DNA from 2 places in the Kitasatospora sp. NPDC059812 genome. Region 2 is predicted to be linked to the other one. Evidence: riboswitches for the same ligand, from Rfam matches in the RefSeq annotation. Region 2 holds a riboswitch; the other holds the start of a gene.
The links. A riboswitch is a leader RNA that binds a small molecule or an ion and turns the genes downstream of it on or off. The one in region 2 is predicted to bind thiamine pyrophosphate.

Region 1: it holds a riboswitch for thiamine pyrophosphate, as region 2 does, so the genes downstream of both, thiO (glycine oxidase ThiO) here and thiC (phosphomethylpyrimidine synthase ThiC) in region 2, are expected to answer to the same signal.

The regions. Positions count from the first base shown of each region.
Region 1 covers NZ_JBHWIO010000001.1:100,741-105,215, reverse strand. The annotation lists gene ACFV6D_RS00480 (polyprenyl synthetase family protein) at 1-580, shown strand, start outside; gene thiE (thiamine phosphate synthase) at 637-1,287, opposite strand; gene ACFV6D_RS00470 (Rv2175c family DNA-binding protein) at 1,287-1,652, opposite strand; gene ACFV6D_RS00465 (NAD(P)/FAD-dependent oxidoreductase) at 1,695-2,903, opposite strand; TPP riboswitch at 2,988-3,100, shown strand; gene thiO (glycine oxidase ThiO) at 3,104-4,279, shown strand; gene thiS (sulfur carrier protein ThiS) at 4,276-4,475, shown strand, end outside.
Region 2 covers NZ_JBHWIO010000033.1:13,405-17,208, reverse strand. The annotation lists gene ACFV6D_RS18495 (AbrB/MazE/SpoVT family DNA-binding domain-containing protein) at 1-183, opposite strand, end outside; gene thiC (phosphomethylpyrimidine synthase ThiC) at 342-2,225, opposite strand; TPP riboswitch at 2,221-2,355, opposite strand; gene ACFV6D_RS18485 (DUF5326 family protein) at 2,495-2,695, opposite strand; gene tenA (thiaminase II) at 2,912-3,580, opposite strand; gene ACFV6D_RS18475 (cupin domain-containing protein) at 3,661-3,804, opposite strand, start outside.

The DNA of each region.
Region 1 (4,475 bases), on a different contig from region 2:
CACCGAGGTCATGGTCGGCCAGTACCTGGACGTCCTGGAGCCGGTGGCCGGCGACTCCGCCGACGAGGGCGCGCTCGACCGGGCGCAGACGGTGCTGCACTACAAGTCGGCGAAGTACACGATCGAGCGCCCCCTCCAGGTCGGCGCGCTGCTGGCCGGGGCCGGCCCGGAGCTGGTGGCGGCGCTGGGGGCGTTCGGGCTGCCGCTGGGCGAGGCCTTCCAGCTGCGGGACGACCTGCTCGGCGTCTTCGGCGATCCGGCGGTCACCGGCAAGCCGGCCGGGGACGACCTGCGCGAGGGCAAGCGCACCCTGCTGGTGGCGCACGCGATGCGGGGCCTGCCGGCCGCCGACGCCCGACACCTGGACGAGCGGCTCGGCGCGCCGGACCTGGTGCCCGAGGAGGTCGCCGGGCTGCGCGACCTGGTGGCCCGCAGCGGCGCGCCCGAGCGGGTGGAGCGCCGGATCGACGAGCTGATGCGGCAGTCCCTGGCCGCGCTGGAGGCGGCGCCGCTGGCCGACGAGCAGGCCCGCACGGTGCTGCTGGCCCTGGCCGAGGCCGCCACCGTCCGCAAGTACTGAGATCCGCACGCAAGAGGATCCGCAGGTACGGAGAACGGTGACGGCCCCCGGGGCCGTCAGGCCGAGCGCACCCGCCGGGCGAGCTCGGCGGCGGCGGCCTGCGGGTCGTCGGCGGCCGTGATGGCGCGGACCACGACGATCCGGCGGGCGCCGGCGGCCAGCACCTCGTCGAGGTTGCCGAGGTCGATGCCGCCGATGGCGAACCACGGCCGGTCGGTGCTCTGCTTCGCCGCGTACGAGACCAGGCCCAGGCCCGGCGCCGGGCGGCCCGGCTTGGTCGGGGTCGGCCAGACCGGGCCGGTGCAGAAGTAGTCCACGCCGGGCTCGGCGACCGCCGCGTCCACCTCGGACTCGGCGTGGCAGGACCGGCCGATCAGCACCTCGTCGCCGAGGATCGCCCGGGCGGCCGGCACCGGCAGGTCGTCCTGCCCGAGGTGCAGCACGTCCGGCCGGGCCGCGTGCGCGACGTCGGCGCGGTCGTTGACGGCCAGCAGCTTGCCGTGGCGGCGGCAGGCGTCCGCGAAGACCTCCAGGGCCTCCAGTTCCTGCTTGGCCTCCAGGCCCTTGTCCCGGAGCTGGACGATGTCCACCCCGCCCGCCAGCGCCGCGTCCAGGAACTGGGCGAGGTCGCCCTGCTCCCGGCGGGCGTCGGTGCACAGGTACAGCCGGGCGTCGGCCAGCCGCCGGCGCGGCGTGTCCGCCGCCATCAGATCAGCATCGCCTGGGCGCGCCGCTTGACCTCGGTGCCGCGGTTCTCCTGCAGCGCCTGGATCGGGCTGCCGGGCAGCGACGGGTCCTCGGTGAAGAGCCACTCCAGGATCTCCACGTCGTTGTAACCGCAGTCGCGCAGCACGGTCAGGGTGCCGGACAGGTGCTTGACCAGCCCCTGGCCGTCGATGAACGCCGCAGGGACCTGCAGCGACTTGTTGGGGCCCCGCCGGACGGCGATCAGCCCGCCGGTGCGGACCAGGTCGCGCACCTCGGTGACGCGCACCCCCCACTGCTCCGAGATGTCGGGCAGGTACATCCACTCGGAAACCAGGGCTTCAATCTTGCTTTCAATCTCACTCACGCCACCAGACTGCCACCTCCACAGCCCCCCGCGCACCAGCCGCTACCCCGCGACCGCCGACTTCAGCGGCACCGAGGGGTCCGCCGCGCGGGCCCGGTCCAGCGCGGTGCCGCGCTCGATCAGCCGGCGGCCCTGGGTCAGATCGCGCGGCCGGTCGACGGCCAGCAGCGCGCTCGGCACCCCGTCGCGCAGCCAGAGCACCGTCCAGGAGGCGTCCTGCGGGCCGCCCCGCCACAGCAGTTCGTCGCCCTCGGCGTGCCGCCCGGCGTACTGGACCATCCGGCCGAACTGCTCCGACCAGAAGTACGGCACCGGGTCGTACGGCGGCGCGTCCGCGCCGAGGACGGCGGCCGCCGCGGCCTCGCCGGACTGCAACGCGTGGTCCCAGTGCTGGACGGCCAGCCGGGCGCCGGAGCGGGCGGACGGGTAGCTGACGCAGTCCCCGGCCGCGAAGACGCCGGGCAGGCCGGTGCGCAGCCGCCCGTCCACCAGGACGGCGCCGGTGCCGTCCAGCTCGACACCGGAACCGGCCAGCCAGCCCGTCGCGGGCCGGGCGCCGACGCCGACCACGACCTCGTCGGCGGGCAGGTGCGAGCCGTCCGCGAGCAGCACCGCGCCCGCCTCGACGGCGGCCACGCCGACCCCGCAGCGCAGGTCGACACCGGCCTCGGCGTACCAGGCGGCCATCGCCGAACCGACCTCGGCCGGCAGCGCGCCGGGGACGGGCGCCGGGCCCGCCTCGACCACCGTCACCTCGCAGCCGGCCGCTCGGGCGGCGGTGGACACCTCGGCGCCGATCCAGCCCGCGCCGACCAGCACCAGCCGCAGGCCGGGCCGCAGCAGGGCGCGCAGCGCCAGCGCGTCGTCCAGGGTGTGCAGCAGGTGCGCGCGCTCGGCGCCGGGCAGGGCGCGCGGGGTGGCGCCGGTGGCGATCACCAGGGCGTCGTACGGGAGGTCGCCGGCGCCGGTGTGCAGCACGCCGGGGGTGAGGCCGGTGGCGCGGCGGCCGGTGAGCAGCTCGATGCCCAGGTGCGGGTAGTCGATGTCCAGGGTGGTGGCGTCGGCCTTGCCGAGCAGCACGTCCTTGGAGAGCGGCGGCCGGTCGTACGGCGCGTGCGGCTCCTCCCCGACCAGCGTGATCCGCCCCCGCCAGCCGCCCTGCCGCAGCTTCAGGGCGCACTGCGCCCCGGCCAGCCCGGCCCCGACGACAACCACCTGATCCGTTGCGTTCAGCTCTGCCACGCCCGTCACTGTACTCAGCGCCCTGCCGGGGCCACCGGCCCGTCCACCCCGCATACGGGCCTTCGGCCGGGCCCGCCCCCGGCGTTATGGTGGGGGCACCATCACGGGAGCCCGGCGTACCGGGCTGAGAGGCGGGCTGGCACGGCCCGCGACCGTCCGAACCTGATCCGGGTCATTCCGGCGAAGGGAGAAGAGCAGCCTTGTCACGCTTGCCCGAGGAAACCCACGCCGATGTGCTGGTGATCGGCGGGGGCATCATCGGCCTCGCCGTCGCCTGGCGCGCCGCGCAGCGCGGGTTGCGGAACATCGTCGTGGTCGACCCCTCCCCCGGCGGCGGGGCGGCCGGGGTCGCGGCCGGGATGCTCGCCCCGGTCACCGAGCTGCAGTACGGGGAGGAGCCGCTGCTGCGCCTCGGCATGGCCTCCAACCAGCGGTACGGGGACTTCGCCGCCGAGCTCACCGAGGCGAGCGGCGGCCTGGACACCGGGTACCGCCGGTGCGGCACGATCGCCGTCGCGCTGGACTCCGACGACCGCGAGGAACTGCGCGAGCTGCACGCCTTCCACCAGCGGCTCGGCCTGGACTCGTCCTGGCTGACCGGCCGGGAGGCCCGCAGGCTGGAGCCGATGCTCGCCCCCGGCGTACGCGGCGGCCTGCACGTCGCGGACGACCACCAGGTGGATCCCCGCCGGCTGCTGACCGCCCTGGTGGCCGCCTGCGAGCTCGCCGGGGTCGTGGTCCACCGTGCCGAGGCCGTCGGGCTGCTGGTCGAGGGCGGCCGCGCGGTCGGCGCCCGGCTCGGCACCGGCGAGACCCCGAGGGCCGACCAGGTGGTGCTCGCGGCCGGCCCGCACAGCCACCGGCTGCCCGGACTGCCGGAGGGCGTGCTGCCGGCCGTCCGCCCGGTGAAGGGGCAGATCCTGCGGCTGCGGATCCCCGAGGCGTACCGGCCGTTCCTGTCCCGCAACGTCCGCGCGGTGGTGCGCGGGCAGCACCTGTACCTGGTGCCCCGGGAGAACGGCGAGCTGGTGATCGGCGCGACCACCGAGGAGCAGGGCTACGACACCACCGTCACCGCCGGCGGGGTGTACGAACTGCTGCGCGACGCCCACGAGTTGGTGCCGGGCATCACCGAACTCCCGCTGCTGGAGACCTCGGCCGGGCTGCGGCCCGGCTCGCCGGACAACGCCCCGCTGCTGGGCCCGACCGCGCTGCCCGGGCTGGTCGCCGCCACCGGCCACTACCGCAACGGCGTGCTGCTCACCCCGGTGACCGCCGACCTGCTCGCCGAGTACCTGGCGACCGGCGAACTCCCCGAGCTCGCACAGCCGTTCACACCCACCCGGTTCTCCCCCGACCGCTCCACCACGAAGGCCTCCGCATGACCGAGATCGCACCACCCGAGACCACACCGGCCCAGACCACCCCAGCCCGGACCGCACCGGCCGAGATCGCGCTGACCGTCAACGGCGAGCCCCGCCGGGTGTCCACCACGACCACCCTCGCGGAGGTCGTGGCCACCCTCAGCACCGCCCACAGCGGCGTCGCCGCCGCCCTCAACGAGGCCGTGGTGCCGCGCAG
Region 2 (3,804 bases):
GCCCGCGGCGCTTCCCCTCATCCGGCGGGCCGCCCGCTGCCCCCTGGTGCCGTGGCCTGCCCGACGCACTATCCGCAGGACGCCGTCCTCCTCGATGACGTCCACCTCGTCTCCGGGACGCAGGCCGCACTTCTCGCGAAGATCCGCGGGGATCGTGACCTGCCCCTTGCTGTTGAGCCGCATCTCCCACCTCCGAAGTAGCACGTATTACCACTACCACGTAATACTAGCTCGGCGACCGACTCCCCCGGTGGCCCGCGTGCAGCCCCGTGGCCCAGGCATGCCGAAGCGCTGCCACAGGAACAGCGAGACACCCGGAGCAGCGCTTCGACAGAACGACGTCAGTCGGCGAGGGGGAGGTAGACCCGGTTGCCCTGGGCGGCGAACTCGGCGGACTTCTCCGCCATGCCCGCCAGGGCCTCGGCGTCGAACTCGGTCTCCACGGCGCTGGAACCGTCACCGTGCTCGGCGCGGATCTTCTGACTGATCTTCATCGAGCAGAACTTCGGGCCGCACATGGAGCAGAAGTGGGCCGTCTTGGCGGGTTCGGCGGGGAGGGTCTCGTCGTGGAAGGCGCGGGCGGTCTCCGGGTCGAGGGCCAGGTTGAACTGGTCCTCCCAGCGGAACTCGAAGCGGGCGTCGGAGAGGGCGTCGTCCCAGTCCTGGGCGCCGGGGTGGCCCTTGGCGAGGTCGGCGGCGTGGGCGGCGATCTTGTAGGTGATCACGCCGGTCTTGACGTCGTCGCGGTTGGGCAGGCCCAGGTGCTCCTTGGGCGTGACGTAGCAGAGCATCGCGGTGCCCCACCAGGCGATCATCGCGGCGCCGATGCCCGAGGTGATGTGGTCGTAGCCGGGGGCGACGTCGGTGGTGAGCGGGCCGAGGGTGTAGAACGGCGCCTCGTCGCAGATCTCCTTCTGGAGATCCATGTTCTCCTTGATCTTGTGCATCGGGACGTGGCCCGGGCCTTCGATCATCACCTGGACGTCGCGCTCGCGGGCGATCCGGCCGAGTTCGCCGAGGGTCTGCAGTTCGGCGAACTGCGCCTCGTCGTTGGCGTCCGCGATAGAACCGGGGCGCAGGCCGTCGCCGAGCGAGAAGGTGACGTCGTAGCGCGCGAGGATGTCGCAGAGCTCCTCGAAGTTGCTGTAGAGGAAGTTCTCCTGGTGGTGCGCCAGGCACCAGGCGGCCATGATCGAGCCGCCGCGCGAGACGATGCCGGTCTTGCGGCGGGCGGTCAGCGGGACGTACCGGAGCAGGACGCCGGCGTGGACGGTCATGTAGTCGACGCCCTGCTCGCACTGCTCGATGACGGTGTCCCGGTACACCTCCCAGCTCAGGTCCTCGGCCTTGCCGTCGACCTTCTCCAGGGCCTGGTAGAGCGGCACGGTGCCGATCGGCACGGGGGAGTTGCGCAGGATCCACTCGCGGGTGGTGTGGATGTTGCGGCCGGTGGAGAGGTCCATGACGGTGTCGGCGCCCCAACGGGTGGCCCAGGTCATCTTCTCCACCTCCTCCTCGATCGAGGAGGTGACGGCGGAGTTGCCGATGTTGGCGTTGATCTTCACCAGGAAGTTGGTGCCGATGATCGCCGGCTCCACCTCGGGGTGGTTCACGTTGACCGGGATGACGGCCCGGCCGCGGGCCACCTCGGCCCGCACGTACTCGGGGGCGAGGCCCTCGCGCAGCGCCACGAACTCCATCTCGGGGGTGACCACGCCCCGTTTGGCGTAGGCGAGTTGGGTGACGGCGGCACCGCCGCGGCCGCGCAGGGGGCGGCGCGGGCGGCCCGGGAAGACGGCGTCCAGGTTGCGCAGGTTCCCGCCGCGCGGCGAGGTGTGCTTGATCCCGTCGTCCTCGGGGCGGGCCTCGCGGCCGTCGTACTCCTCGACGTCGCCGCGCAGGCGGATCCAGGCGTCGCGCAGGGCGGGCAGGCCGCGCCGCACGTCGGGTTCGTAGGCCTGGTCGGTGTACGGGCCGGAGGTGTCGTACAGCGGGACGGTCCTGCCGTTGGTGAGCTGCACCTCGCGGTACGGGACCCGCAGGTCGGGCCGGGACCCTTCGCGGTAGGCCTTGCGCCAGGCCGGGGTGGGGTAGCCAGTACCGGCGCTGGTGACGGTGGCGGTGGCGGTGGCGGTGGCGGCCTCGCCGGCCTCGCTGCCGCCGGCCTCGGTGCCGCTGTTCCCGGTGTTGCGGGCAGGCTGCGGCTGTGCTTCGAACGTGGTCATCTGACCTCAAACTCCCTACGCCGGCATTACCCGGTCAGGTTCCTGCGGTCGACGCAGCCGTCGGTCCGTCCGTCGACGTTCCGGTCAGCGCCCTCTCAGCCCGGTGCTCCGAGCTCCCGCGTCGGCAGGCGGTGTTGCCTGCACATGACGCCCAACACCGTAGCGAGCCGATCGCCGCAGGTCCAGCACGCCTCCGGCCGGCCGGACGCCGCGCCGGGAACGCCGAAGGCCCGGCCCCCCGTCCAGGGGGCCGGGCCTCGAACGGTTGCTCAGCCCTTGGCGGCCTTCTTCACCAGGACCACCACGGCGGCGGCGATACCGGCGACGACCAGCACCTTGATCATGATGCTCAGCAGGGCGCCGACGACACCGAAGACGAATCCCACGATGTTCCAGAGCAGCACCAGGACCAGCACCGGGATGACGATGTTCCGCACCCAGGAGGGCAGCGACTTCCAGAGCTCAGCCATGACCGTTCCTTCTCTCCCCGTGGGGTCGGCTGCCGTCCGGTGCCGCATCCCGCTTGCTTTCGGTACTTCGATCGTACGGGGACACGAGTGCCGGAACGAGGCCCGATGGCCCGGAGAGAACCCCTAGATCACCCCGACCCGGGGCCCAGGGGAGACCCGGGTACGGGCCTCGGGGACGACCCCCGGAAAGGGCCCCGCACCCCCTGCGACCAGCGGTCAGACCGGCCAGCGCTCGCCGCGCCAGGCGGCGTCCCAGAACATCCACTCGTAGCGCGAGGTGGTCGTGAAGTGCTCGACGACCCGGCGCCGTTCGGCCGGGGAGATCTCCTCGCCGAGACGGTCGGTGAGCGCCAGCACCCGGCGGACGACGGACTGGAACGCCTCGTCGCCGTAGGTGGCGATCCACTTGGCGTACAGCGGGTCGGGGGAGCCCTGGGCGAGCAGCGCCTCGCCGACCCGGGCGTAGATCCAGTAGCAGGGCAGCACCGCGCCGACGGCCTCGGCGAAGGAGCCGCCGTAGACGGTGGCCAGCAGGTAGCTGGTGTAGGCCCGGGTGGTGGGCAGCACCGGTTCGGCGGCGGCCTGCTCGGCGCTGCCGCCGAAGGCGGTCAGGAACTCGGCGTGCATGCCCTGTTCGGCGGCCAGCGCGCCGACCGCGTCGTCGGCGAAGGCCCGCACGTCCTCCTCGCCGGGCGCCTTGGCGGCGCAGACGGCGAGCGCGCGGGCGTAGTCGCGCAGGTAGTGCGAGTCCTGGACGACGAAGTGGCGGAAGGCCGCACGCGGCAGGGTGCCGTCGGTGAGGCCGCCGATGAAGGGGTGGGCGAGGATCTCGGCGTACACCGGCTCGATGGCCGCCCAGAGTTCTTCCGTCAGGCTCTTGCTCATGCCCAGGACCCTAGACGGTCGGCCCCGGCCGGCCCGCGGACGGTCAGTCCCCGGCCGGTTCCCGATCGGTCCGCAGACGGTCAGCCCTCGGGCGGGGAGAACACCACCAGGACCCGCAGCTCCTCGGTGACGTGGTGGAAGCGGTGCTCGGTGCCGGCCGGGACGTAGACGACGGTGCCGCGCCCGACCGTGGCGGTCTCGGCGCCGACGGTCAGTTCGGCGCG